DNA from 2 places in the uncultured Succiniclasticum sp. genome. Region 1 is predicted to be linked to the other one. Evidence: riboswitches for the same ligand, from Rfam matches in the RefSeq annotation. Region 1 holds a riboswitch; the other holds the start of a gene.

Region 1 (12,380 bases):
CTGCGGGGCATCCTATACCTCCTCTAAAGGCGCTATCAACACACTGACCAAAAACGTAGCTATGCGTCTGATCAATACCAATATCCGCATCAACGCCGTGGCTCCGGGCGCTACCGTAACGCCTGCCCATCTGGCTAATAAAGCAGGCGAACAACCCGGTGGCGCAAAGATGCTGGAGTTCAGCAAACACTTTGTATATTTTCCCGGCCCGGAATGCGATCCCATGGATCAGGCAAACGCCTGCCTTTTCCTCGCTTCCGACATGGGCAAACATGTAAAAGGACAGGTCATCCAGGTCTGCAACGGTGCATTCCTGTAATTTTGCGGCAACGTAATGCTGCATGAGACGAGTATGTAAGAGTATGCATTGAGAAAACGTTTGCGTTGAGAAAAAATCAATCCCTGCCTGCGCTGATGAACTTCAGCGACAGACAGGGATTTTGTATTGTTAAAAAAATAAATAATTCTTCTCCGCTCAGTATAATGGCGGTGAAATCTTCTCCGGTTTCAGTCCGGTATGGGGGCTCAAATAGTATTCCAGGGTAATGTCCGGATTTGCTTTAAGAACCCTTTCAATCAGTTCTTCCACCTTTTCTTCCTGCTCGATAACCAAAACCAAAGGCTTTTCCGCACCATACTCCACTCTGATTTTAAAAACAGGAATACCGATACCGCAGCATCCATGCGGACGATACGCAGATGGCTGGCTTCGCATGCTCTTAATCAGTGAAACCGGAAGATACTTCCCATCAAAATAAATTGCGTTTTCTGAAACTTCATAACGTTCAATCCGCTTGCTATGTTTGCGGTCTTGTTTTACGTTTTCAAGTTCTTTCCCATGTACAATGCATTCCCATTTCAAAATACCAAACATAATTAAGCCTCAAAACTCCAAACTTGTATCTACAGTCACGTTTATATTTAAGGAGACGCTACCATCCCATCTCGTTAAATACGTAGTCCTTAAACCGGAACAAAACATATAACGGGACAGACCATACATGTGTATCTCCGTCCATATTGTCCCCTACGTTTTTCAGGGAGGTCTTGATCGCCATCTTTGGTTTATATCTGCTGCAAAATAAATGCAGGCTCTTGGCTTTTGTATTATCTGCCGACTTTACCTCAACCGGCAAAAGCACACCTTCATAATCGGTGATAAAATCCAGCTCTGCATCGGCTTTCGTTCTCCAGAAATAACAGTCTATGCCCATACATTCCAGTTGCGTATAAACATAGTTTTCCGTCAGCGCTCCTTTATAGTGGATATATGCAGCATCGCCTTCCAAAATGGTTCTGTAGTTTATATTGGATTTTTTTCTCAGAAGCCCCACATCAGACATATAAACTTTAAAATATGTATGATCCGCCATCCCGGATAACGGAATCTCCGGCGTTTTCACCAGATTGAGCTTGCGTGCGATACCGGCATTCACCAGCCACGCCAGCGCGTCTTCCAGATCTTTTGCCCTTGCTCCCTGCTTTACATGGGAAAAGATAAATTTATTATTATCCCTTGCTATCTGCAAAGGGATGGCGTCCCATATCATTTTAATCTTTATCGCCGTATCGGGCATGGTATGTTTGCCAAAGTCATCCGCATAATCTTTTAAGATCCGGTCCTGTACCTCTTCCACGGCTTTGTAGTCATGCGTATCGATCCACGTTCGCACCGCTTCCGGCATTCCGCCGACAATATAATAATTCTTCAGATATTTTTCAAGAGGAACCGTGTAGAGCTCTGTCAATTCCCGTTCAAAAGCAACTTTCCTGACTCCGTCAATATATTTCCCGCCGCCGTCGGCCCGGACAAACTCCTCAAAGCTCATGGGATACATATGGATCCGCTCAACTTTTCCAACGGGAAAAGAAATTCCTTCTTCCCGCAACGCCACGCCCAAAAGAGATCCGGCCGCTATGATATGAAGTTCCGGCAAATTCTCACAGAAATACTTAAGCGCCTGTATGGCTCTCGGGCAATCCTGTATTTCATCAAAAACCACAAGTGTCGAACCCGGTATAATCTTTTTCCCCAAGATAATGCTGCCAAGCTCGTCCAGAATCCTGTCTGTATCAAAATCATAGGCAAAAACTGACTGAAGCCCTGTGTTCCCTTCAAAGTTGAAGTAAGCCATATCTTCAAATTCACTCTGCCCGAATTTCTTTATCAGATAGGTTTTTCCGCATTGGCGTACACCGGTAACCAGCAGGGGTTTCCTGATTTTTTTGTTTTTCCATGCCTTAAACTGCTCAGATGCTGTTCTTTCCATGTGCAGCTCCCTCCACAGATATAATAACATTTTTCAACCGAATAAACAAGACTGTTTTGCAAAATTCGACCGAATAATGTTCGTATCCACGCTTATATCGGATGGAAATTTTGACAACACTGCCTGCGTTTCGAGATAAAAATCGCTAACCGTTTATCGTTGTTTTTATCAAAACAGCCGTGGAAAAATCCACGGCTGTGAAAGTTAATCTGGAGTTACAGAATAATCTGTTGTATTGATTTTCAGTATTTAAAACAAATCAGTCCTTTTGTTCATATCCTCGGCTAACGATAACAGTTCCTGTACTTCAAAATCCGGATTCCTGTGATACCCTAAGTCAAGGATTTAACTTTTGCTTTTGCTTTCATAGTGTTAAAGCCCCTATACCGCGCAGGATTCCAATCATACCTTCCGCCGCAATGTCGTTTATAATTTTCCCGTCTTCGTCAAAATAATAAAAGTTCATGACACAGACAGAAATCTTCTTTCCGGTAGCTTTTATGCCTAAAAAGTCACCGTCATGTGTTCCCGTCAAAGTCCAACGAACCGCAACTTTATCCTCGGCGGCGACCATTTCCTCTAATTTCCACTGCACATCAGAAAACCCCTGGCGCATCCAATGCACAACAGATAAATAGCCTTTGCCTCCATATAGCGGAACCGGGCTTGCCGGTGTAAAAAACGAAGCCTTTTCGGATATCAGTCTCTGGGATAACGCTTCATCCGCTGTGTTAATCATAATCTCAAACTGTTTCATGATTGTTTCATTGCTTTCTGCCCTGTTCATGTGTCCTCCTTATTCTTGCAGACGGGTTAAATTTACCACGACTTGTATGTGCAAACATCGTTATCTTAAAAACAGGTCTTTCATTTCCACTTCCGGTTTTCATTTCCCCAATCACAAAGTTTATCCAGCACTTTGACAAGAGAATGCCCCCGCTCGGTCAGCGAATACTCAACCTTAGGAGGAATCTGTGGATACACTTTACGCATGATCAGGTCATCGGCTTCCAGTTCTTTCAGGTTCTGGCTGAGGGTCTTATCCGCCACCTTTTGCAGATAGCGCTGCATTTCGTTAAACCGGACCGGTTCATACTCCATCAGGCAGTACAGGATGACCGGTTTATACTTACCTGAAATCAGGGAAAGGGTGTAGCTGTATCCGGTTTCGTTGAAGTCAGCATCTTCAATCCGTTTTCCTTCCATTTCTTACCTCCCGGTAAGTACCTAACTTAGAAGTAGGTACTTGTTACATTTCTGGTTTCATGGTATCATACCGGACAGGAAAAAGCAATACACAAAGGAGCTGATTGAAATGCCAAAAAAAATCGTAATCTTAAATGGCAGTCCCCGGAAAAACGGCAATACCGCTTCGCTGACCGCCGCTTTTAAACGGGGTGCGGAAGAAGCCGGCCATATCGTGACGGAATTTTTCCCGGCGCATATGAAAATCAACGGATGCCTCGGCTGCTGGAACGGTGGAAAAGACGCGGCGCATCCCTGTGTACAGCGCGACGACATGGAAAAAATCTATCCTCTTTACAAGGAAGCGGACATTGTCGTGCTTGCGTCCCCGCTTTATTACTGGTTCATTTCCGGATTTTTGAAAAACACGTTTGACCGGCTGTTTGCCATTGCAGAAGCCGATCCGAACTATGAAAATCCCAAAAAATTAACCGCGCTGATCATGGCGGCAGAAGGCGACGAATTCCAGGAAAGCGAATTCTGGTATGACCATCTGGAACGCCACATCGGCTGGAAAAGCATCGGAAAAGTATTATGCGGCTATGTAGCGCAGCCCGGGGACACGAACGGGAAACCGGAACTTGTCGAAGCATATAATCTTGGAAAATCAATTAAGTAAAAAGAGTATAATCAAAACCCTCTTTCCGGTCACTTTAGTGACCGGACTTTTTTTGCGAAGCCAGTCATGGTGCGGTTTTCCATCCTGCTTTCTGTTAATAAATATAGACAGTTTTATTTGTCTGTCTTCAGATAGTATATCTTTCGTTCATTTTATTGCTTTGTTCGGGAAAGCTGCCACTGCGCTGACGCGTTAAAATCAGGATTATTATATAAAGGCAGGAAAAAAGCCCGCATCTGGACCGTGCGGGCTTTTTATTTTTACCTATGACACTCTCATCTGCCTTCCAGTTTCTGTTCAATCACTTCTTCCGGTCCGTCCGGCAGAAGCCCGTTCACTTCGTCAACATCCCCTATTTCAACATGTTTGAAATACAGTTTCGTCTCTGCAGCCACCACACCGCTGAGCGCCAGCAGGGCAATCAGGTTCGGAATCGCCATGAGGCCGTTGACAATATCCGCCAGCACCCAGATTGCCTCTAACTTCAGGAAAGCGCCCACGGCTACCAGTACAATAAAAATGATGCGGTACGGAAGAATGGCCTTCACGCCGGCCAGATACACGATGCAGCGTTCCCCGTAATAATTCCAGCCCAAAATGGTGGTGAAGGCAAACAGCACCAGGCCCACCATCAGCACGATTTTCCCTGCTTCCGGATAGCCCTGCATGAAGGCCGCCTGGGTCAGCGCCGCCCCGTTCAGGTCGCCCTTCCACAGCCCGGATACCACCAAGGTGAGGCCGGTAAGGGTACAGATGATAATAGTATCGATGAACGTGCCGGTCATGGAAACCAGCCCCTGCTCCGCCGGCCATTTTGTCTTAGCCGCAGCAGCCACAATAGGCGCAGAGCCCAGGCCGGACTCGTTGGAAAATACGCCGCGGGCCACTCCGGAACGCATGGCCAGCATGACGCTCGCCCCGGCAAAGCCTCCGGCCGCCGCCGTCGGCGTAAACGCGCTGCGCAGCACTTCCATCACCGCGCCGGGCACTTTGTCAATGAACATGAGCAGAAAGCCGACCGTCGCGACAAAATAAATCACAGCCATTGCCGGAACGATTTTGCTGGCAACGGAGGCGATGGACTGCAGCCCGCCGATGGTTACCGCGGCAACCGCCAGCGTGAGAATCACGGCTGTATACATGGGATCGAGCCCGATAGAAAGTTTTGTAATATCCACAATGGAATTCACCTGGGCAAAGGTGCCGATGCCGAAATAGGCAACCAGCACGCCCGCTGCCGCGAAAAACACAGCCAGCGGTTTCCACTGCCTGCCCATGCCGTTTTCAATATAAAACATGGGGCCGCCGGCAATTTCGCCGTGTTCGTCTACGCCGCGGTATTTCACAGCCAGCAATCCTTCCGCATATTTGGTCGCCATGCCGAAAAACGCAGCCACCCACATCCAGAACAGCGCACCGGGTCCGCCGGCTTTCACAGCCGTAGCCACGCCGACAATGTTACCAGTGCCGATGGTAGCGGCAAGGGCCGTGCACAACGCCCGGAACGACGAGGTGTCCCCTTCGCCCTGGCTCTTTGCTTTAAAAATAAGCCCTAACGCTTTGGGCAGACGCGCAACCTGCAAAAATCCCAGACGCAGGCTCAGAAAAACACCGGTCCCCACCAGCAGCACAAGCAGCGGCGGTCCCCAGACAAAACCGTCAATTTCGTTCAACAACTCCAGATCCATAGTTTCTCCTCCAAGGGTACAAAAATAAAAAACTTACCTCCAACTGCTCCGGAGATAAGTTTGCAAATCAAAATAACAGGAAACATCCTGAAATCTTTCTCTGTCCTTTTGCCTGAGAGATAAGAAAGCCGCGTAAGCTTCCGTGCACCTTCGGCGCCCGTACCGGAAAAACGGCGAAGCCGCATCCGTACCGGGACTCTCCAGAGTCGTGTCCCCTTATGGTTCCGCTTTTTACAGCGCCTGAGAGTTTAGCTCCTTCGGCAGGCTTGCGCCGTTCTCCCACAAGATTCATCCACCTTTGTTCAGTTGTACGACAGCACTTATTATATACGTTTTTTCAGAAAATGCAAGTGGAAATAGAAAAGAATAGTAAATGCCCTCACCCTGAAACACATCAGAGTGAGGGCATTTTTAATTACAGGTTTTACAGTTTTCACGTATTCTTCTTCATGCTTAACATGAACACCGTAATCATAATGAGTGCCATCCCTGCGTAATCAACGGGAAGCAACACGGTTCCCAAAAAGAAAACGGTAAAGAGGATTGTGGCGAGGGGTTCAAAACAGCTGATAAGCGACGCTTTCGTCGGCCCGATAAGTTTCACCCCTGCCAGAAACAGGGTAAAGGGAATGATCGTTCCCCCCAGAATAATAAACGCTACCGCGCCCGCGGACGCAGGCGTCCAGGCGCTTACACCGGAATCAGTGAGACTACAGAACGGCAAGAGAAACAACGAAGAGATTAGTTGCCCCCAGCCCATAATCAGCATGGTCGGAAACTGTTTCAGGATGTTTTCCGGCGCAATCATATAAATGCAAAGCGCAATGGCGGACAGTTCTCCTGATACCAGCGCCACGGGTGAAATGACCAGATGGGACGGATCGCCATGGGTGCTGATGAGGAACACGCCGGTCAGGGCCAGCACGACGCCCAGCATTTCCCGCCCTTCCGGCATGCGCCTCCGGACAAAAGCCTGCCACAAAATAATAAATATCGGCGCCTGATACTGCAGGATGGTCGAGGTGGGCGCGTTGGAAACGCTGATCGTGTAATAATACATAAACTGCGCGCCCAAAAGCCCCAGGGTGAACCAAAGCATTTCTGTAATATTTTTGCGCCCGCTCCGCCATAAAGCTAAAAGCGGTTCTCCTTTTATACGCATGAACAGCAGGAATAATATCCCCGCTGCCACCTCCCGCACTGCAATCAGCCAGACCGGGTACGGATGATAATTTTCAAACAGAAACTGTCCGCACACCCCGCTGAGCCCCCACATCGCAGCGCTCAACATCACCATAAGAGTGCCCATTGTCATTGTCGTCCATTACGATTATAGATTTAGTTTGGCAGGCAAACTATCTTAACTACCCATTACCGCTTTTCACGGTAGATACGCGCTTCCAGCGGGCGAAGGCTTCCGTCATCCCCGCCCGGCTCGCTGCTTATGACCCGTGTCATGTTGTCTGCGAAGTTCCGGGGCAGCGCCGCTTCCCTGAGGGAAAAATTCGCTACTGTAACAAGCCGCCGGTTCCCCAGCGTACGGGCAAAGGAAAAAATCTGCTCGTTTTCCGGAAGCAGTTCCTCATAAGTGCCTGCCGTCAGTTCCCTGTGTGAACTGCGGAACTTGCCCAGTTTCCGGTACCAGGACAAAACGGAATCGGGGTCATTGGCTTCCGTCAATGCATTCACCGTAAGGTAATTACTGTGAATCGGCAGCCACGGCTTGCCCGTAGTGAATCCAGCATTCTCGCCGGTGTTCCACTGCATGGGAGTGCGGGCATTATCCCGGCTGAAAAAGTGTACAAACGCCAGGGCCTCTTCCGGAGTAAATCCTTCTTCCAGAGCTGTACGATGCTGGCCGTGGGAAGAAATGTCGTTGTAGTGGTCAATGGACGGCCAGGCCACATTGGTATAGCCAAGCTCCTGTCCTTCATAAATAAAGGGAGTGCCCCGTAACGTCAGCAGGACCGTTGCCATGACTTTTGCCGCCTTTTTCGGGTCCGCTCCTTTCGGGAAAAAGTGGTCCACACAGCGGGGCTGGTCATGATTTTCAAAAAAAACCGGGCACCAGCCGTTTGCCGCCGTCATTTTCTGGCTGGCAGTCAGGGCACTTTTCAGTTCCGTAAGTTTCCACTCGGTAGGACGGCACCAGAGTTCCCCGTTTTTGAGATGAAGGTTTACGTGGCTGAATTCAAACACCATGTCAAACACGCCCTGCGCGCCTACCCATTTGGGTAAATCTTCCGGCGCGACGCCGTTCGCTTCGCCTACGGTAAAAATATCCCGGCCTGCAAACACTTCCCGCTTGAACTCATGGAGAAAATCCAGAATGCCCGGCGTATTGGCCGTCATTGTATGAATCGCGGACAGACCGTCCTCCCCGTCCGGCGCGCCGTCCCGGAATTCCGGTTTCTTTATGTAGGTGATCGCGTCAATACGGAACCCGCCCACGCCTTTGTCCAGCCAGAAGCGGGCCGCGTCGTAAAGGGCTTTTCTCACTTCCGGGTTTTCCCAGTTAAGGTCCGGCTGCTGCGGTGCAAAAGTATGCAGATAATACTGCTGTCGTTCTTCACACCAGGTCCAGGCCGAGCCGCCGAAAATGCTGCGCCAGTTTGTAGGCGCGCTGCCATCCGGTTTGGTGTCCCGCCAGATATACCAGTCCGCCTTCGGATTCACGCGGTTTTTCCTGGATTCCTTAAACCAGCTGTGCTGGTCGGAACTGTGGTTAAAGACGAGGTCCATAACAATACGGATGTTGCGTTTTCCCGCTTCTTTTACAAGGGTATCGAAATCCTCCATGGTCCCGTAGGATGGGTCGATGCCCTTGTAGTCCGAAATGTCATACCCGTTGTCTACCATAGGCGACGGATACACCGGCGTGAGCCATATAGCGCCACAGGAAAGATCCCGGATGTGATCCAGGTTCCCCGTAATGCCGCGTAAATCACCGATTCCGTTTCCGAAAGTATCCGCAAAACTTTTCGGATAAATCTGGTACACCGTAGTCTTCTGCCACCATTTCAACGGGGCGCCGGACGCTTCTGCCCACGCGGTGGAAACCGCCAGGCAAAGCAGCAGGCCGGCCACTACGGACACTATTTTTTTTGCTGATAACATATGATGAACCCCTGGTGTTATTCTCACGCAATCCCTTTGCCCATTTCATAGGCTTCCGCCAACTTTGCGTTCCCTTTGATTTCGCCGGGAGCGCCTACGCCGCATGCGCAGACTTTGCCTGCAAAGCGCGCTTTTTCAAAGCAGGCGATCCAGCCTTTTAATCCGTGGACAGCGCCTTCATCCACATCCGGCTCATCTTCCGCCGCGGCGGTCAGAAGATACACGTCCCGGAATTTGTAATCTTTCGGGAACAAGGAATTGGCACGGTCGATCATGGTCTTCATCTGTCCGCTCATCTCGTAGTAGTAAATGGGCGTCGCCCAAACCACCACGTCCGCCTCCAGCATTTTGTCCGTAATGGCATTCGCATCGTCTTTGATTACGCAATGACCGGTCTGCTGGCAGGCAAGGCAACCTTTGCAAAACGCAATCGTTTTATTTTTCAGGGAGATCAGTTCCACTTCGTTGCCCGCCGCTTTCGCACCGTCCGCAAACGCTTCCGCCAGCTTTTCCGAGTTGCTGTTGCTTCTTATGCTTGTGCTGATAACCAATACTTTTTTAGCCATAGTGATTCCTCCGTTTGTTTTCATCTCTGTACTCTGATTCTATGCGTGATATGTTCTGATTATATTCGTTAAAGCCTTCTCTAAGTCAAGAGGTATGCCGTTACTGCCCGACTGCTTCTATTTTCACTTTTCCCTTTATGTTCCTAATCTGTTCCGTTCCGCTTACCGCTTTGCCCATCACATATAAGCCGGGGTAGCGTGACATATCGCCGTAATACAGGCACACGTTGTTCCAGGGCGAGAAATAGGCAATCGTCCCCACAGGACACGCCCCTTCCTGCACCTTGCTACAGTCCAGCTTTTTGGGAGGCTGGAAGATTTTTTCGTTGTTGCTGTAATTCTCCACAGCAACAGTTAACGGCAGCTGCGCATAGAATGACCGGGACACGGAAGTATCGTTCAGCGCAAATACAATTTCTTTACCGTTTGCAACCACTTTAATTTTCATGTTTGTAGCAGGCATAGCAGTTCCTTTTTCTCTATTCTCTTTCGTTTCCGCAGCTTCTTTTTTCACCGCCCCGGACGTTTCTTCCGTTTTTTGCGGTGCAGATGCGCTTCCATTGTTGTTCGCCGTTTTTGTGCCTGCAGACGCGCAGCCTGCAAACATCACGCCCATCAACAATATTGTGAGCAGCAACTGCCAGATTTTTCTGTGTTTCATTTTTTTACTTCCTTATTTTCCGTAGCCAATCTCCTTCAGCCATTTATCCACTTCGGACTTCACCGCTTTCGGATCGTCCTGGGACATACGGCCCGGCAAATCTTTGCAACGCCATTCATTCTACTTCAATCAGTTCGTATTGGGGGTTGCCCATCTTCTGTTTCTGCATGGCAGTGAGCTGATGCAGACCGTGACGGCTGGTGATGCGTTCCACCAGGTCCTTCTGGTCGCCTTCCGGTTTGGTGAAGACCATGTCGCAGCAGGCCTGATCAATGGCCAGAATATCTGTGGAAGCGCAGATGCCGATATCCGCAATGGTAGGTTCTTCCGCTGCCACGCCGGCGCAGTCGCAGTCCACCGACATACGGCGCATTACATTCAGGAACACGATGTGTTTGCCGAAATAATCACAGGTCGCCTTAGCGGAATCCGCCATGGTTTCCATAAACTGTTCTTTCATAGGCCATTCTTCAAAATTGGCCGGCATGTCGTCCACTACCAGATGCACTTCCCGTTTGCCGACCTGGCCCGAAGCGCAGCCGATGGCGATATTTTTCATGGAACCGCCAAAGCCGCCCATGGCATGTCCTTTAAAATGAGTCAGCACGATCAGGGAATCGTAGTTGGTGAGATGACCGCCCATATGCACTTCCTTCAACCGTAATCCATTGCGCACCGGCAGGGCCACATCTCCTTCTTCATCCAGAATATCCACCGGGCAGAAGGTCCAGCCATTTACTTTCAGCGTGTCCCGATGCTCTTCCGTGGTGTAGCGGTCACCCGGATACAACGTGTTCGTTTCCACGATAGCGCTGTCGGGAACCGTAGCCTGGAACGCCTGCACCATATCCCGGGGCAAGATGTTGGGACCATGCTTTTCGCCGGTGTGCAGCTTGATAGCTACTTTGCCGTAAATATTTTCATTCACTAAATTGTAAAGCTTAATTAAATGTTCCGCGTCAATCGAACGGGTAAAATAAACCTTTGCTTTCGTTCCGGGCGCTCCTGCGTCCACACGTTTGCTTCCTACAACCGGTGCCTGTTTGAATTCTGTCATGACGGTCTCCTTTCTTACGCCGGACGCTCCTGCGTCCCGCAACCTGCCTTCGTGGCGTGTTTAAAAAAGAATACAAACTTCTATAATATAGTTATAACCTATCTTCGCCAGAATGTACAATGCCTGTTTTGCAGCACTGCTATAACAAAAAAGCATAGCAATGTAAAGGGACATTCTGTGGTTTTTTACGAAATGTTTTTAATCCACGGAAACCATACGGTAATGACGTTTCCCTACATTTATCTTTTCTGCAAACTCCAGCACGTTGACGCTGTGGTGTTTTTCCCACGCAGCTCTTGTGGCATCATCCTTGGCCGCGCCGAATTCAAAATCCACACAGGCCTGGTCTAACGCGACCGGATCAGCGGAGGCAAGAATGCCGACGCTTTTACGGTCTTGCACGTTCACACATTTGTCTTCCGCTTTAAAGGCATCCAGCACATTGATAAACACCCAGCGCCCTTTCTTATAATCCATCGCCGCTTTGGCTGCGTCCGCGAAGCACCGGGCCGTGGTGTCGTCGTCGGCCCACTGATAGGTTTTGTCGTTTTTGCCCGCGCTGTGGATCAGCGCTTTTCCGGAAAGGGAACCGAGGGACAGGGAAATATTCTTGATATTACCGCCTAACTGAGCAATGTAATGGGTCTTAAAACGGTGCACCGCCACGAAGGTATCGTAGTTCTGAATATGGGATCCGGTACGGGTAAACTTAAGGTGATGCCCGTTCTGTACCGGCATGTCAATATCCCCGTCCGCATCCAGCACGTCTACCGGCCCGACTTTGGTAAAGCCGTGCTTTTCCGCCATGGCGTAATTTCCTTTCGTTGTATTGCGGGGCGCAGTGAAACCGTTGGTATCCACAAACGTGCCCTGCGTCTCCTTCATCAGTTCCGCCATCAGAATCGGATCCAGATACTGTTCCCCTTCGGCGCCAAAAGAGACCTTAACGGCGACCTTGCCTTTCTTTTCCTGTCCCAGCGCCTTGTACACTTTCATCAGGCCGCCGGCCGAAACGTCTTTGGTGAAATAGACAATGGGCGCGTTCTTATCTTCCGTCAGAAAGCGCAGCGGTTTATGGTTGACTTCCGGTTTGAAAGAGTTCACAACTGCGGCCGTGGCAGCCGGTTTCACATCTTTCGCTTCTGCGGTCTTCTTTT
Region 2 (12,380 bases), on a different contig from region 1:
TAGGGATTGTACAACAATTTCAGGTAGGCCATCACGTCCCGGATTTCTTTCCGGTCGTAAAATTTCACCCCGCCTACCATACTGTAACTGATGCCGCTTTTGATCAGCATCTCTTCAAACACACGGGACTGGGTGTTGGTGCGGTACAGGACCGCCATATCCCCGTAAGAAAATTTCCCGCTGCGAATCAGCATCTGGGCCTGCTCCACCACGAATCGGGCTTCGTCCCGCTCGTCCATGGCATTGTAATAGGTGATGGCTGCACCCGCTTCGTTTTTGGTCCACAACTTTTTCGGCTTGCGTCCCGTATTGTTTTCAATCACCGCATTGGCCGCATCCAGTATGACCGTAGTGGAACGGTAATTCTGTTCCAGCTTCAGCAGTTTCGCTTTGGGGTAATCCTTTTCAAAATCCAAAATGTTACGGATATCTGCGCCGCGCCAGCCGTAGATACTCTGGTCCGCATCGCCCACTACGCACAGGTTGCCCTCATCCCCCGCCAGATAGCGGGTCAGCAGGTACTGGGTCCGGTTGGTATCCTGATACTCGTCGATCATAATGTAACTGAAACGCTGCTGATATTTTTCCCGCACCTCAGGACATTCCGCCAGAATTTTTACCGTCAGCATCAGAAGATCGTCAAAGTCCATGGCATTGTTGGCCAGCAGCCGTTTTTCGTATAATTCGTAAACCTCTGCTGCCTTCTGTTCAAAAAAGTCGCCTGCCAGTTTGGCAAAAGCCGATGCATTCTGCATCTGGTTCTTGGCATTGGAAATCGCATTCTGCAACGCTGCCGGCGGAAACCGTTTTTCATCCAGATTCATATCCTTCAGAATGGATTTCAATAAGTTCTTCTGATCCGCCGCGTCATAAATAGCGAAATTACTTTTGTGGGTTCCCAGCACTTCTATCTCCCGGCGCAGAAACCGGGCGCAGAAAGCGTGGAAGGTGTACAGCCAGACATCTTTCGCCGCCGGGCCTACCATGGCGTCTACCCGGTCACGCATCTCTTTGGCCGCTTTGTTGGTAAAGGTGATCGCCAGGATTTTATAGGGCGACACACCCAGTTCCAGCAGGTGAGCAATGCGGCAGGTCAGCACTTTGGTTTTTCCGCTGCCGGCCCCTGCCAGAATCAGCATAGGCCCGTTAATATGTTCCACCGCAGCCTGTTGCTGCGGATTCAGGTTTGCAAGAGTATCCATCAGTCCTCCAAAATCTATGTAAAAATCAAACGTTTGTAAAATGATTTCTTTTTACAGTGAACCGCTTCATTATTTTACCACAAACTTACCGTAAACAGAATACGAAACCGTCGATTTATTACGTTTCTTTTGGGCAAGAAACCAACAAAACGGCGCTGACAACACCAGTCGCCAGCGCCTCAAAACTTTATTTTATTGTTCTCTTAACGGGGAATATTTCCGTTTCAATCTTCCCGGCATTCTTTATCATTTATGCAAAGGAATTTTAGAAAAATTATTTCCTCATCTTATTAACGGTCGCTTCTACTTTGTTCATCTTCTTTTCCAGATTATCTACTCTCTTCTGTGTCTTTTCAATCTTCTCTTCCATGGCAAGCGTCATATCACGCAGTTCCTCTACTTCGCCTTTCGTAGCATGCTGTACGCCGACGCCGGCTTTTTCAGCTTCCAGAATCGGTTGATACCGTTCCGTTTCCTCTTTGATTATATCTGCCAGTACCAGCAGGGAAATCAGGTTCGGAATCGCCATCAGCGCGTTGAAAATATCCGCCAGGTTCCAAACCAGTTCCAGTGCCTGGGTAGCGCCGATGTAGGTGATGAGACAGAAGATCACACGGTACACTACATTGAATTTTGCGCTGCCGAACAGGTACTCAAAGCACTTTTCGCCCTGATACTCCCAGCCTAAAATGGTGGAATAGGCAAACAGGACGATACCGATGGATACGATGTATCTGCCTACCGGACCTACAAATTTTTCAAAGGCCGCGATAGTCAGGGTCAGACCGGAAAGAGCTACGCCTTTTTCATCCACAGTACCCAGCATGCCGGAAGATGCAATGACCAGACCGGTGATGGAGCAGATGACGATGGTATCAAAGAACGTACCGGTGGAGTTGATGTACCCCTGACGAACCGGGTCGTCCGTATGGGCAGAAGCCGCTACGATAGCCGCAGAACCTAAACCGGCTTCGTTGGAGAAGCAACCGCGGGCTACGCCGTACCGCATTGCATTCATTACGCTTACGGTAATTGCGCCCAGTACGCCGCCACCAACCGCCTGCGGATTAAACGCCATGGTGAAGATCAGATACAGACCGTGGGGGATTTCACTCGCATTGGCCAGAATACCGGCCAGACCGCATACCACATAGAATACGGCCATTACAGGAACCACAATTGCAGCGACCTTGGAAATGGACTGGATACCGCCAAGGATAATAATCATGCACAGGATCACCAAGGCTGCACCGGTCGCTGCCACCGGAACCGCAAACGTCTTTTCCAACGCCGTGGAAATGGAATTAGCCTGCGTCATGTTACCGATGCCGAAAGAAGCCAGTACCGTAAACAGCGCAAACAGGAAACCTAAAATCGCACCCAGCTGTTTGTTTTTAAAAGCGTTCTTCATGGTGAACATAGGGCCGCCCTTCATTTCGCCCTTTTCGTTCACTTCGCGGTATTTGCTGGCCAGCATACATTCCGCGTACTTTGTAGTGATGCCGAATGCTGCAGAGAGCCACATCCACACCAGTGCCCCGGGACCGCCTGCAAACATGGCCGTGGCCACGCCGACGATGTTACCGGTACCGATGGTCGCCGAAAGAGCCGTCATCAACGCGTTAAACGAAGAAACGTCGCCTTCACCGCCGGCTTTTTTCTGACGGGCGTCTTTACCGATTACGCTCTTAATCGAATAGGGCAGGTTCCGCCAGGTGCGGAAATTTAATTTAAAGGTCAGATAAATACCGGTACCTACCAACAGGACCAGCATGGCAGGACCCCACACGAAGCTGTCTATCGCTCCAACAATGTCATTAATCGCTTTCCAATCCATAATTGATCAAATCCTTTCCCTTCATTTTTTGCGACAGCGTTTTACGCAGCACACCCTTACGGGCAGATATCCTTTGTTATCCGCCGTCATCCCGTTCATGAAAGCCTTTCATCCCGGACACCCCTCATTTGTAATCTGGACCCTTCATAAAATAACCGGCCTCCGGGAAATTCCCAGGGCCGGCAATGCTATCAAGCTTTTGCTTCAACAAGATGGAGTTACCACCTTAACCGACCCTGTCCTTTTGCCTGAGAGATTGGGATTTTCACCCTTGCACCTTCGGCTCCCAACTGAATGGGTATCTCCAGAGTTGTGTCCGCATGCGGTTTCGTGTTCACCAGAACGCCTGATAGTGTTACTCCTTCGGCATACCGGACGGCGCCGCCCGGTCATTTTTCCGCATACATCATGCACCCGTTATTTTATTCTAATATTTCTTAATATGAGACAATTTTAAACAATTGTCTCAAAAAAATCAATAGGTTTTCTTCATGTATACAAGTATACATTACCAGGATAACACTTCCGCGCCGGTCTCCGTCACCAGTACCGTGTATTCCCACTGGGCGGAAAGGCCGCCGTCTTCCGTGTACACCGTCCAGTCATCCGCTTCATCAATGAAAACATTTTTTCTTCCGGTATTGATCATTGGCTCGATGGTAAAAATCATACCGGGGACCAGCAGCATACCGGTTCCTTTTTTGCCCACATGGGCCACAAACGGATCCTCATGGAATTCCACGCCAACCCCGTGACCGCCGAATTCTTCCACCACACTGTACCCATGCTTATGGGCCAGCTGGGAAACGGCCGCGCCGATATCCCCCAGGTGTCCCCAGGGCTTTACCGCTGCCAGACCCCGTTTCAGGCATTCTTTGGTTATGGCCACCAGATCTTTAGCTCTTTTATCCACACGGCCGATTTCAAACATACGGGAAGCATCTCCGTAATAATTGTTCAAAATCGTTGATGCATCAATATTCACGATATCTCCGGAACGCAGCACCACCTTTTCCGAAGGAATACCGTGACACACCACGTCGTTAATGGACGTGCAGACGCTTTTAGGAAAGCCGCAAAAATTCAACGGCGCCGGAATGCCCCCGTGAGCCACCGTAAAATCATACACGATCCGGTCAATCTCCTCCGTCGTTATTCCTTTTCTGATATATTTTGCCACTTCATCCAGCACGGCGGTATTCAATTTGCAAGCTTCCCGGATCCCGGCAATCTGTTCCGGCGTTTTGATCATCTGGCGTGTGGGTACTTCCTCCCCTGCCAGCTGATGCAGCCGGATCTCGTCTTCTATTTCTTTGTGGCAATCTTCATACGGTTTGCCGCTGCCGCACCAGCATACTGTTTCACTCATTGCTACCTCCAAAATTTTAACGTTTGTTTTCTTCAGTCATTTTTAGAAAACCAGCAAAACCCAAAATTTAACAGAGCACACTATTATAAATAATAAATAATTATATCATTCTTTTCAAAAATATGATACAATACATTGGCGTTGTACAAAAAATAAATTAAAAATGCGGGCCGGAGGCCCACGCATTTGTCAAATTTCCAGACGGATACATTATTTTGCATCCCTTATAATTATGAATACCGGAGGTTTTTCTTTTTATGGACATCAGCCAAATTCCCTTTTATTTCAGCGAATACATCATGCATTTTGACAAATACATTCCCGTGGTGATGGCTTCGTACGGTTCCCTGATTTATTTCATCCTGTTCATGATCATCTTCTGCGAGACCGGATTGGTCGTCACGCCTTTCCTGCCGGGAGACTCCCTGCTGTTCGCCTGCGGCGCCCTGTCCGCTACTGCCAACAGCCTGCATTTCGGAACCCTGTTTGCCATATGCCTGACAGCCGCGATTTTAGGTGATACCAGTAACTACTGGATTGGGGAAAAGTTCGGCCAGAAACTGCTGGAAAGCCACAACCGCCTGATTAAACCGGACCATGTGGAAAAGGCACAGAAGTTTTATGAGAAGCACGGCCCCAAAGCTATTTTCCTCTGCCGCTTCGTGCCCATCGTCCGTACCTTCGCCCCCTTTGTGGCCGGTATCGGCACCATGCATTACAGCACGTTCCTCCACTATAATGTAATCGGAGGCCTGACCTGGGTAGGTCTGTTCACCGGAGCCGGTTATTTCTTCGGCAATATTCCTTTTGTGAAAGAAAATTTCTCCCATGTAGCGTTAGGCATCATCATTGTTTCCGTGCTTCCCATCGTGTACGAATTTATCAAAGCGAAAACGGGAAAAGAATAAACAACATATAAAAGCCTGACCGACAGTTCTTTTACATCGCGGCCTAAACGCGTTGTGCAGGTACGATCGGCCAGGCTTATTTTTTTGTGTTTACTTTTTCAAAAACGCAATCAGTTGTTCTGCTTTTTCTTTCCAGTCATCCGCATAAGGCGCCCCGCCCTGTGCAGATTCTTTTTTGCCGCCGCCTCTTCCGCCGAATAGTTCATTAGCTTTGGCAATAATGGTCTTGCAGTCACCGTCCGCGCCTGCACCCAGGCCAAACATATAATTGACCCGCTCCCCGCTGTGATAAATCACAACTGCAACCACATTGGGAACATCCGTCAGCTTCCCGAACAAGGTTTTGGCGTCTTTCGGCTCATACTCGTCCTTGACTGCCGCCGCGATTTTGCAGCCGGCGGAATTGACCGGTGCTCCTTCCAGAATTTTTACGACTTCCGTTTCCTGAATCTGCTTTACGGCAGCCCGCAGCTTTTCCTTCAGTTCCGCAATCTCATCTTCCAGCCGTTCAATTCCTTCACAGACGTTTTCTTCTTTCGTGCTCAGCATGTTCCCGGCTTCCTGGATGTACCGCATCTTCTTCCTGGCATCTTCCAAAGCCCAGCGACCGCAGAGAAATTCTACCCGGGTACCACCCTTGTGCTTTTCAATTTTCGTAATTTTTACCAGCCCTACCACACCGGTTGACGTCGGGTGCGTCCCGCAGCAGGTGCAGACATCTCCGTCCTGCACCGCCACCACCCGCAAGATGCCGGTCAGTTTCTCATTTTTCTTCCGCATGGGAAGTTTGTTCACTTCGGTATGAGGCAGATAAGAAACCGTAACCGGACGGTCTTCCCAGATATGCTGGTTAGCCATATCTTCTGCCTGAAAGGCTTCCTCCAGCGTGACTTCTTTGTCCAGATCAATGGTCACAAAGCGCTCGTTCATGTGGAAGCCCACATTGTTCGCACCAAACAGTTTAAAGAACGCATAGGAAAGGATGTGTTCCCCGCAATGCTGCTGCATGTGGTCCAGCCGGTCGGTCCAGTTCACCTGCATCGTGACTTTGCTGCCCACGGGAAAATCCGCCGCGCACTCGTGGATAATCTTTCCTTTCGTTTCCCGCACATGTTTTACCGCGGCACCGTTAATCGTCCCCGTATCACTGAGTTGCCCGCCCCCTTCCGGGAACAGCACCGTCCGATCCAGCACAACGGCAAATCCCTGGGGTGCCTGCTCGCATTCCAGCACCGTTGCCTCACAGGTTTTTAAGTTTGAATCCCGTTCAAATAATTTTTCAGTCATGTAGCTCACGTCTTTCTGATTTAACTTTTTTGTGCAAAAAGGCAGCCGATACACTGTACCGACTGCCCTGTCGTGAAATTATTATAACACAGAAAACTATTTCAGGCAAAACTCACTTCACGTCCGGCTCAAAAAGTCCGTCGTTGTCATCCCACAGCACCACTTCATCAGAAGCCAGCGATTTCTTTACATCAATGACGCGCTGGTTGCTGCTGCCCCGGAAGCGCAGTTTCAGATCTTTTTCTTCCAGATGGAATTCGCCGTCCACCAGAATATCTATCAGATCCAGCAACTGTTTCGTGGTTTCCCAAGGGCCTAACTTGCCGGCCAGAATATCTTTTTCGAAATCGTAGCCGGTGTAGCACCACACGGTTTTGCGGGGATAAATTTCCTTAAACTTCTGTACCACGTGCAATACTTCCGGCTGGTTCTCCGGTTCGAAGGGTTCGCCGCCCAGCAGGGACAGGCCTTCGATAAAATCATGATTGCAGGCTCTTAATAAAGTATCAAGCACTTCTCCCGTAAAGGGTTTTCCATAATTGAAATCCCAGGTTTCCGGGTTGAAGCAGCCCCGGCAGTGATGGCGGCAACCGCTGACAAACAGCGATACCCGCACGCCGGGCCCGTTAGCAATATCATGGCGTTTCAGCGCAGCATATTTCATACGTTCACTTCCTTACAGATGCAGTACGCGGGCTTTGATTTCCTTTGTCTTGCCCACGTTCCAGAAATTTTCACCCAGGTAACCGCAGGTACGGCGGGTCACGTTCATCTTGGCATGATCTTTGTTATGGCACTGGGGGCATTCCCACTCGTTGTCATCGTTGATCATGATTTCTCCATCATAGCCACAGACCATGCAGTAATCGGATTTCGTATTGAATTCCGCATACTGGATGTGATCGTAAATGAACTGCACGGCAGCTTCCATGGCTTTCGGGTTGCGCTGCATATCCGGAATTTCCACATAGCTGATAGCGCCGCCGGAAGACAGCTTCTGGAATTCACTTTCAAATTCAAATTTGGAGAAGGCATCAATATGCTCCCGCACGTCCACATGGTAGGAGTTGGTGTAGTACCCTTTGTCAGTGATATCTTTAATGGTGCCAAAACGTTCCTTGTCAATGCGGGCAAAGCGATAGCAGAGGGATTCAGCCGGAGTGCCGTACAGGGCAAAGCCGATATTGGTTTCTGCACGCCAGCGGTTACAGGTCTCCCGCAGATGCTTCATGACACGAAGAGCGAAGTCTTTTCCTTCCGGCGTGGTGTGGCTGCAGCCTTTTACCGCTTTCGTCATTTCATACAGGCCGATATAACCCAGGGAAATGGAAGAGTAACCGCCAAACAGATACTTGTCGATGGTCTCACCTTTGGCCAGACGAGCAATAGCGCCGTACTGCCAGTGGATAGGACTTACATCGGAATGGATACCTTTCAGCGCGTTATGGCGGCACATGATGGCTTCAAAGCACAAGGCCAGACGCTCATCCAGCAATTTCCAGAATTTGTCTTCGTCCCCTTCGGACAGAATTCCGATTTGGGGCAGATTGATGGAAACCACGCCCTGGTTGAAACGGCCTTCAAATTTATACTTACCGTTTTCATCTTTCCAGGGAGCCAGGAAACTGCGGCAGCCCATGGGGCTGAACACGTTTCCTTCATAATTTTCCCGCATCTTTTTCGCGGAAATATAATCGGGATACATCCGCTTGGCACTGCATTTGACCGCCAGATGGGTCAGGTAATCGTACTTGCCGCCCTTCAGGCAGTTATTCTCATCCAGCACATACACCAGCTTAGGGAAAGCCGGCGTTACATACACGCCTTTTTCGTTCTTGATCCCCTGCAGACGCTGCCGGAGGATTTCTTCGATAATCATGGCGTTTTCTGCAATATACGGATCGTCTTCCCGCAAATACAGGAACAGGGTCACGAAAGGTGACTGGCCGTTGGTGGTCATCAGGGTATTGATCTGGTACTGGATAGTCTGAACACCGGCGTTCAGTTCTTCCCGCAGACGTTCATCCACAACCGCTTCAACCATTTTCGGGTCTGCATTTTTCCCCATGGTGCGTTTGGCCCGTTCCATGAATTTTTCCCGGCTGCGCCGCAGATATTTGCCCAAATGCCGCACGTCAACCGACTGACCGCCGTACTGGCAGGAAGCAACGGAAGCGATGATCTGGGTCATTACGTTACAGGCTACCTGGAAGCTCTTGGGCGATTCAATCATCTTGCCGTTCATTACCGTACCGTTGTCCAGCATGTCGCCGATATTAATCAGGCAGCAGTTAAAAATCGGCTGGATAAAATAATCCATATCGTGAAAATGGATTACGCCTTCATCATGGGCTTTGGCAATTTTTTCCGGCAAAATCACCCGGCGGGTCAGATCCTTGGAAACCTCACCGGCGATCAGGTCCCGCTGGGTAGAAGCCATAATTGCATTTTTATTGCTGTTTTCTTCCATAACATCTTTGTTGCTGTTACGGATCAGCGTAAGGATGGATTCATCCGTCGTATTGGATTTACGCACCAGCGCCCGGCGGTAACGGTAAATAATGTAGGCTTTTGCCAGATCAAACTTGCCGGCTTCCTGCAGCTGGCGTTCCACAATATCCTGAATATCCTCCACCAGCAGGCGGGGACGGTTCTTCCCTTGTACATATGCTGCAATTTCTCTAATCTTGCTTTCGGAAATACGGCATTGCTCTTCTACAGCCGCATTGGCTTTCTCAATGGCCACTACTATTTTTTGGGGATCAAAATCAACCGTCGTGCCGTCGCGCTTAATTACTTTCATGCAAAAATCCTCCTACATAAATTATGCCGCAGTAAAAACGGCATTTTTTTAGGACGCGCCGATTCGCAACTTTTGCACGGTTGACGGATAATCAACGGGTCCCTTGTACTTATATATCTGTCTATTGTCTTAACCGGGTCTCACAGAACAGGCGCCCGGCCCAAATATTCAGAAGTATTGTAACATGTTCTTTTCATCTTGTAAACTACATATTGTTGTTTTTGCCAAAATTTTTCTTTTTTTATTTCAATATCTTGTGGTTTGTAAACACCCGCCTGTGAATAACATGTGGATAAATCTGTTTTTTTGTGGATAAAGTGAGTCTTCTTGTGTATAAGCAGAAGTCTGGCATTTTTTTACAATTATAAGAGCAGCGGCGGAAAAGAACTGCAGCAAAACGTAGTGAGCGTTTACGAAATTTTATGAGACGATATGAGCCGTTCGCGTCGAGACTGTTTGAGGAGCGAAGCTCCGAGTTTCGAAGACGCAGGCGAATGAGTCCATAAAATAGCAAACGGAAACGTTTTTGCGCAGTCTTTTCCGCCGCTGTTTTTTATTATGAATGTTCTAAGCCAACAAGAATTTTTTCCAGAACGGATACGTGCTCAGTACCACCACAATAACCAGCACGATAAAATCTACCATTGTCAACGGTTCCTTGGGCATATTTTTATAGGTGTTGGCACCAAAGCCCCGCAGTTCCATGGAAAGGGCCAGGGTTTCCGATTTGGCCACGGCGCGCATGACCAGCGGACGAATCACCACCACATAGGACAGCAGGCGTTTCAGCGCGTTACCCCGGTTGGAATAGCCCCGGCAGGACTGAGCGTCCAGCGTAATGGAACTGTCTTCCAGAAAGTTCGGGACAAAACGCAGGGCCGCTGTCAGCATGAACGCATATTCCACCGGAAGATGGAAACGATCCACCAGCGCTTTGGCAATGCTCTGGATCCGAGTGGTCGCCAGCATGCACAAAAAGGCAAGGGTCATGACCAGCATGCGCAGACCGCCAAACAGGGAAACGTTCAACGGCGAACCGAACAGCAGCTGCAACAGCACCATCATGCCGGTAAACACACCTAACCCGCCAATGGCTGCCAGCATGGTTTTACTGCGTTTGATGTACAAAAGCAGCACAAGCTGCAATACTAAAATCGTCGCCACCGCCTGCAGCGGCAGGATAAATACCCAGGCGGTAACCGCCAGCGTTACGATAATCCAGGTAAAGGCGTTCAGTTTCATAAGGCAACGCCTCCTTTCCGGACTGCCTCGCAGAAATCTTCACAGGTTGCAGCGGAAATACCCAGACGGGAAGCCAGTTCGGAAACGACAGGACGGCGCAGGCCCCAGCGTTCCACAGGCTGATTTCCTTCAAACAGTTCCTGGGGCGTGCCGCTGAAGACCAGATGTCCGTCTGTCAGAACGATAGCCCTTCGGGCATACTTCCGAACGACATTCATGTCGTGAGTGATCAGGATGATGGTCGTTCCCTTTTCTTCATTCAATGCTTTCAGATATTCCATCATGGCAGTCTGTTCCGCCGCGTCCTGCCCATTGGTAATCTCGTCCAGAATCAGCATGCGGGGATTCAGCGCCAGCGCCGCCGCCACACCCAGCCGCCGTTTCTGTCCGAAGGATAGAATACGGGGATATTTTGCTTCCAGTCCTTTCAGACCCATGACCTGCAACGCTGCTTTCACATTGGTTTTGATATTTTCTTCCGGCAATTTTTTCACATGGGGTCCGTAGGCAACTTCTTCATATACCGTATCCGCAAGAATCTGTAAATCCGGATTCTGGAACACATAGCCCACTTTGTCCGCTAAATCGGCAGGTTCATAATTGACAATGTCTTCCCCGTCTACCAGAATCTGCCCGCTGCGGGGATGGTCCAGCGCCATGAACAGACGGGACAGGGTCGTTTTGCCGCTGCCGTTGTGACCCAGCAGTGCTACAAATTCCCCGTCTTCGATTTTGCAGTTGATATCGAACAAAACCGGAATGCCGCGGCGATAGGCAAAGTTGATCTCTTTTGCTTCAATCATGCCCTCACCCCTTTTCCAAATCCTTTGGCCTGTAGCTCTTTCACTGCTTCGTCGGCAGATCGCCACAGATTAAACCGTTGCAACGTCTTCTTTTCCAGATTGCATTTGACTTGCCACAAATCCGGCAGCAACGGACGCAGCTCTTCATCTTCGTAAATGTGAGGCACTACGTCCTCACAGTGTCCCTGGGCTGCAATTTCCCCATTCTTAACTGCAATCAGGTCCGTCATATACGGCAGCACAAATTCAAGCCGGTGTTCCACCACAATGAATGTAGTGCCGTGCTCTTTATGGATTTTGTCCAACAATTTATACAGGCTCTCGCCTCCGTCCGGGTCCATAGCACTGACCGGTTCGTCCAATACGATAATTTCCGGATGCACTGCCAGCAGCGACGCCAGTGCCAGGCGCTGCCGCTGCCCGCCGGACAGTTCGTCCAGCTGATAGCTTTCCCGCCCCGGCAGACCAACGTCTTCCAAGGCCAGTCGCGTACGCTCTTCCGCTTCTTCCGGAGGGAAGCCGTGATTCAGCAGGCTGAACGCCACTTCTTCCCCTGCCGTCAGCGAAACCAACTGGCTTTCATAATCTTCCAGCATCAGGCCTACCTTCATGGCCAGGTCAGAAACCTTTTTTCCTTTTGTCGATTCGCCCAACACTTTGATTTCACCGGCATAATCACCGCCGGAATAAAAAGGAACGATACCCGTCATGGCCTTACACAACGTAGTTTTCCCTGCGCCGCTGGGGCCGATGATTACGGTAAAAGAGCCTTTTTCAATTTCAATATTCACATTTTTCAGCACCAGGTCAGAGCGGAGATAATTAAAATAGAAACCGGAAACGGAAATCACGGAATTCACTTATCTTCGCCCCCTTCCTGCGCATAAAACAGTTTTTTCACAGGACGGAACAGACCAAACGTAATCAGG

What was found. A riboswitch is a leader RNA that binds a small molecule or an ion and turns the genes downstream of it on or off. The one in region 1 is predicted to bind glycine.
Region 2: another riboswitch for glycine. It lies ahead of QZV31_RS10150 (sodium:alanine symporter family protein); the one in region 1 lies ahead of QZV31_RS10670 (sodium:alanine symporter family protein).

What each region holds. Positions count from the first base shown of each region.
Region 1 is NZ_CADBFF010000023.1:23,650-36,029, reverse strand. Features, by position in the region: gene QZV31_RS10700 (SDR family NAD(P)-dependent oxidoreductase) at 1-319, shown strand, start outside; gene QZV31_RS10695 (hypothetical protein) at 476-874, opposite strand; gene QZV31_RS10690 (AAA family ATPase) at 933-2,270, opposite strand; gene QZV31_RS10685 (ester cyclase) at 2,635-3,057, opposite strand; gene QZV31_RS10680 (helix-turn-helix domain-containing protein) at 3,138-3,476, opposite strand; gene QZV31_RS10675 (flavodoxin family protein) at 3,586-4,134, shown strand; gene QZV31_RS10670 (sodium:alanine symporter family protein) at 4,410-5,822, opposite strand; glycine riboswitch at 5,913-6,036, opposite strand; glycine riboswitch at 6,037-6,114, opposite strand; gene QZV31_RS10665 (EamA family transporter) at 6,256-7,131, opposite strand; gene QZV31_RS10660 (alpha-glucosidase) at 7,194-8,939, opposite strand; gene QZV31_RS10655 (flavodoxin family protein) at 8,963-9,505, opposite strand; gene QZV31_RS10650 (cyclophilin-like fold protein) at 9,606-10,166, opposite strand; gene QZV31_RS10645 (DUF362 domain-containing protein) at 10,282-11,223, opposite strand; gene QZV31_RS10640 (DUF362 domain-containing protein) at 11,422-12,380, opposite strand, start outside.
Region 2 is NZ_CADBFF010000021.1:37,724-50,103, forward strand. Features, by position in the region: gene pcrA (DNA helicase PcrA) at 1-1,205, opposite strand, end outside; gene QZV31_RS10150 (sodium:alanine symporter family protein) at 1,477-3,039, opposite strand; glycine riboswitch at 3,266-3,357, opposite strand; gene QZV31_RS10155 (methionyl aminopeptidase) at 3,548-4,408, opposite strand; gene QZV31_RS10160 (DedA family protein) at 4,666-5,316, shown strand; gene QZV31_RS10165 (DHHA1 domain-containing protein) at 5,407-6,603, opposite strand; gene nrdG (anaerobic ribonucleoside-triphosphate reductase activating protein) at 6,716-7,267, opposite strand; gene nrdD (anaerobic ribonucleoside-triphosphate reductase) at 7,280-9,406, opposite strand; gene QZV31_RS10180 (energy-coupling factor transporter transmembrane component T) at 9,974-10,648, opposite strand; gene QZV31_RS10185 (energy-coupling factor ABC transporter ATP-binding protein) at 10,645-11,451, opposite strand; gene QZV31_RS10190 (ABC transporter ATP-binding protein) at 11,448-12,311, opposite strand; gene QZV31_RS10195 (tryptophan transporter) at 12,308-12,380, opposite strand, start outside.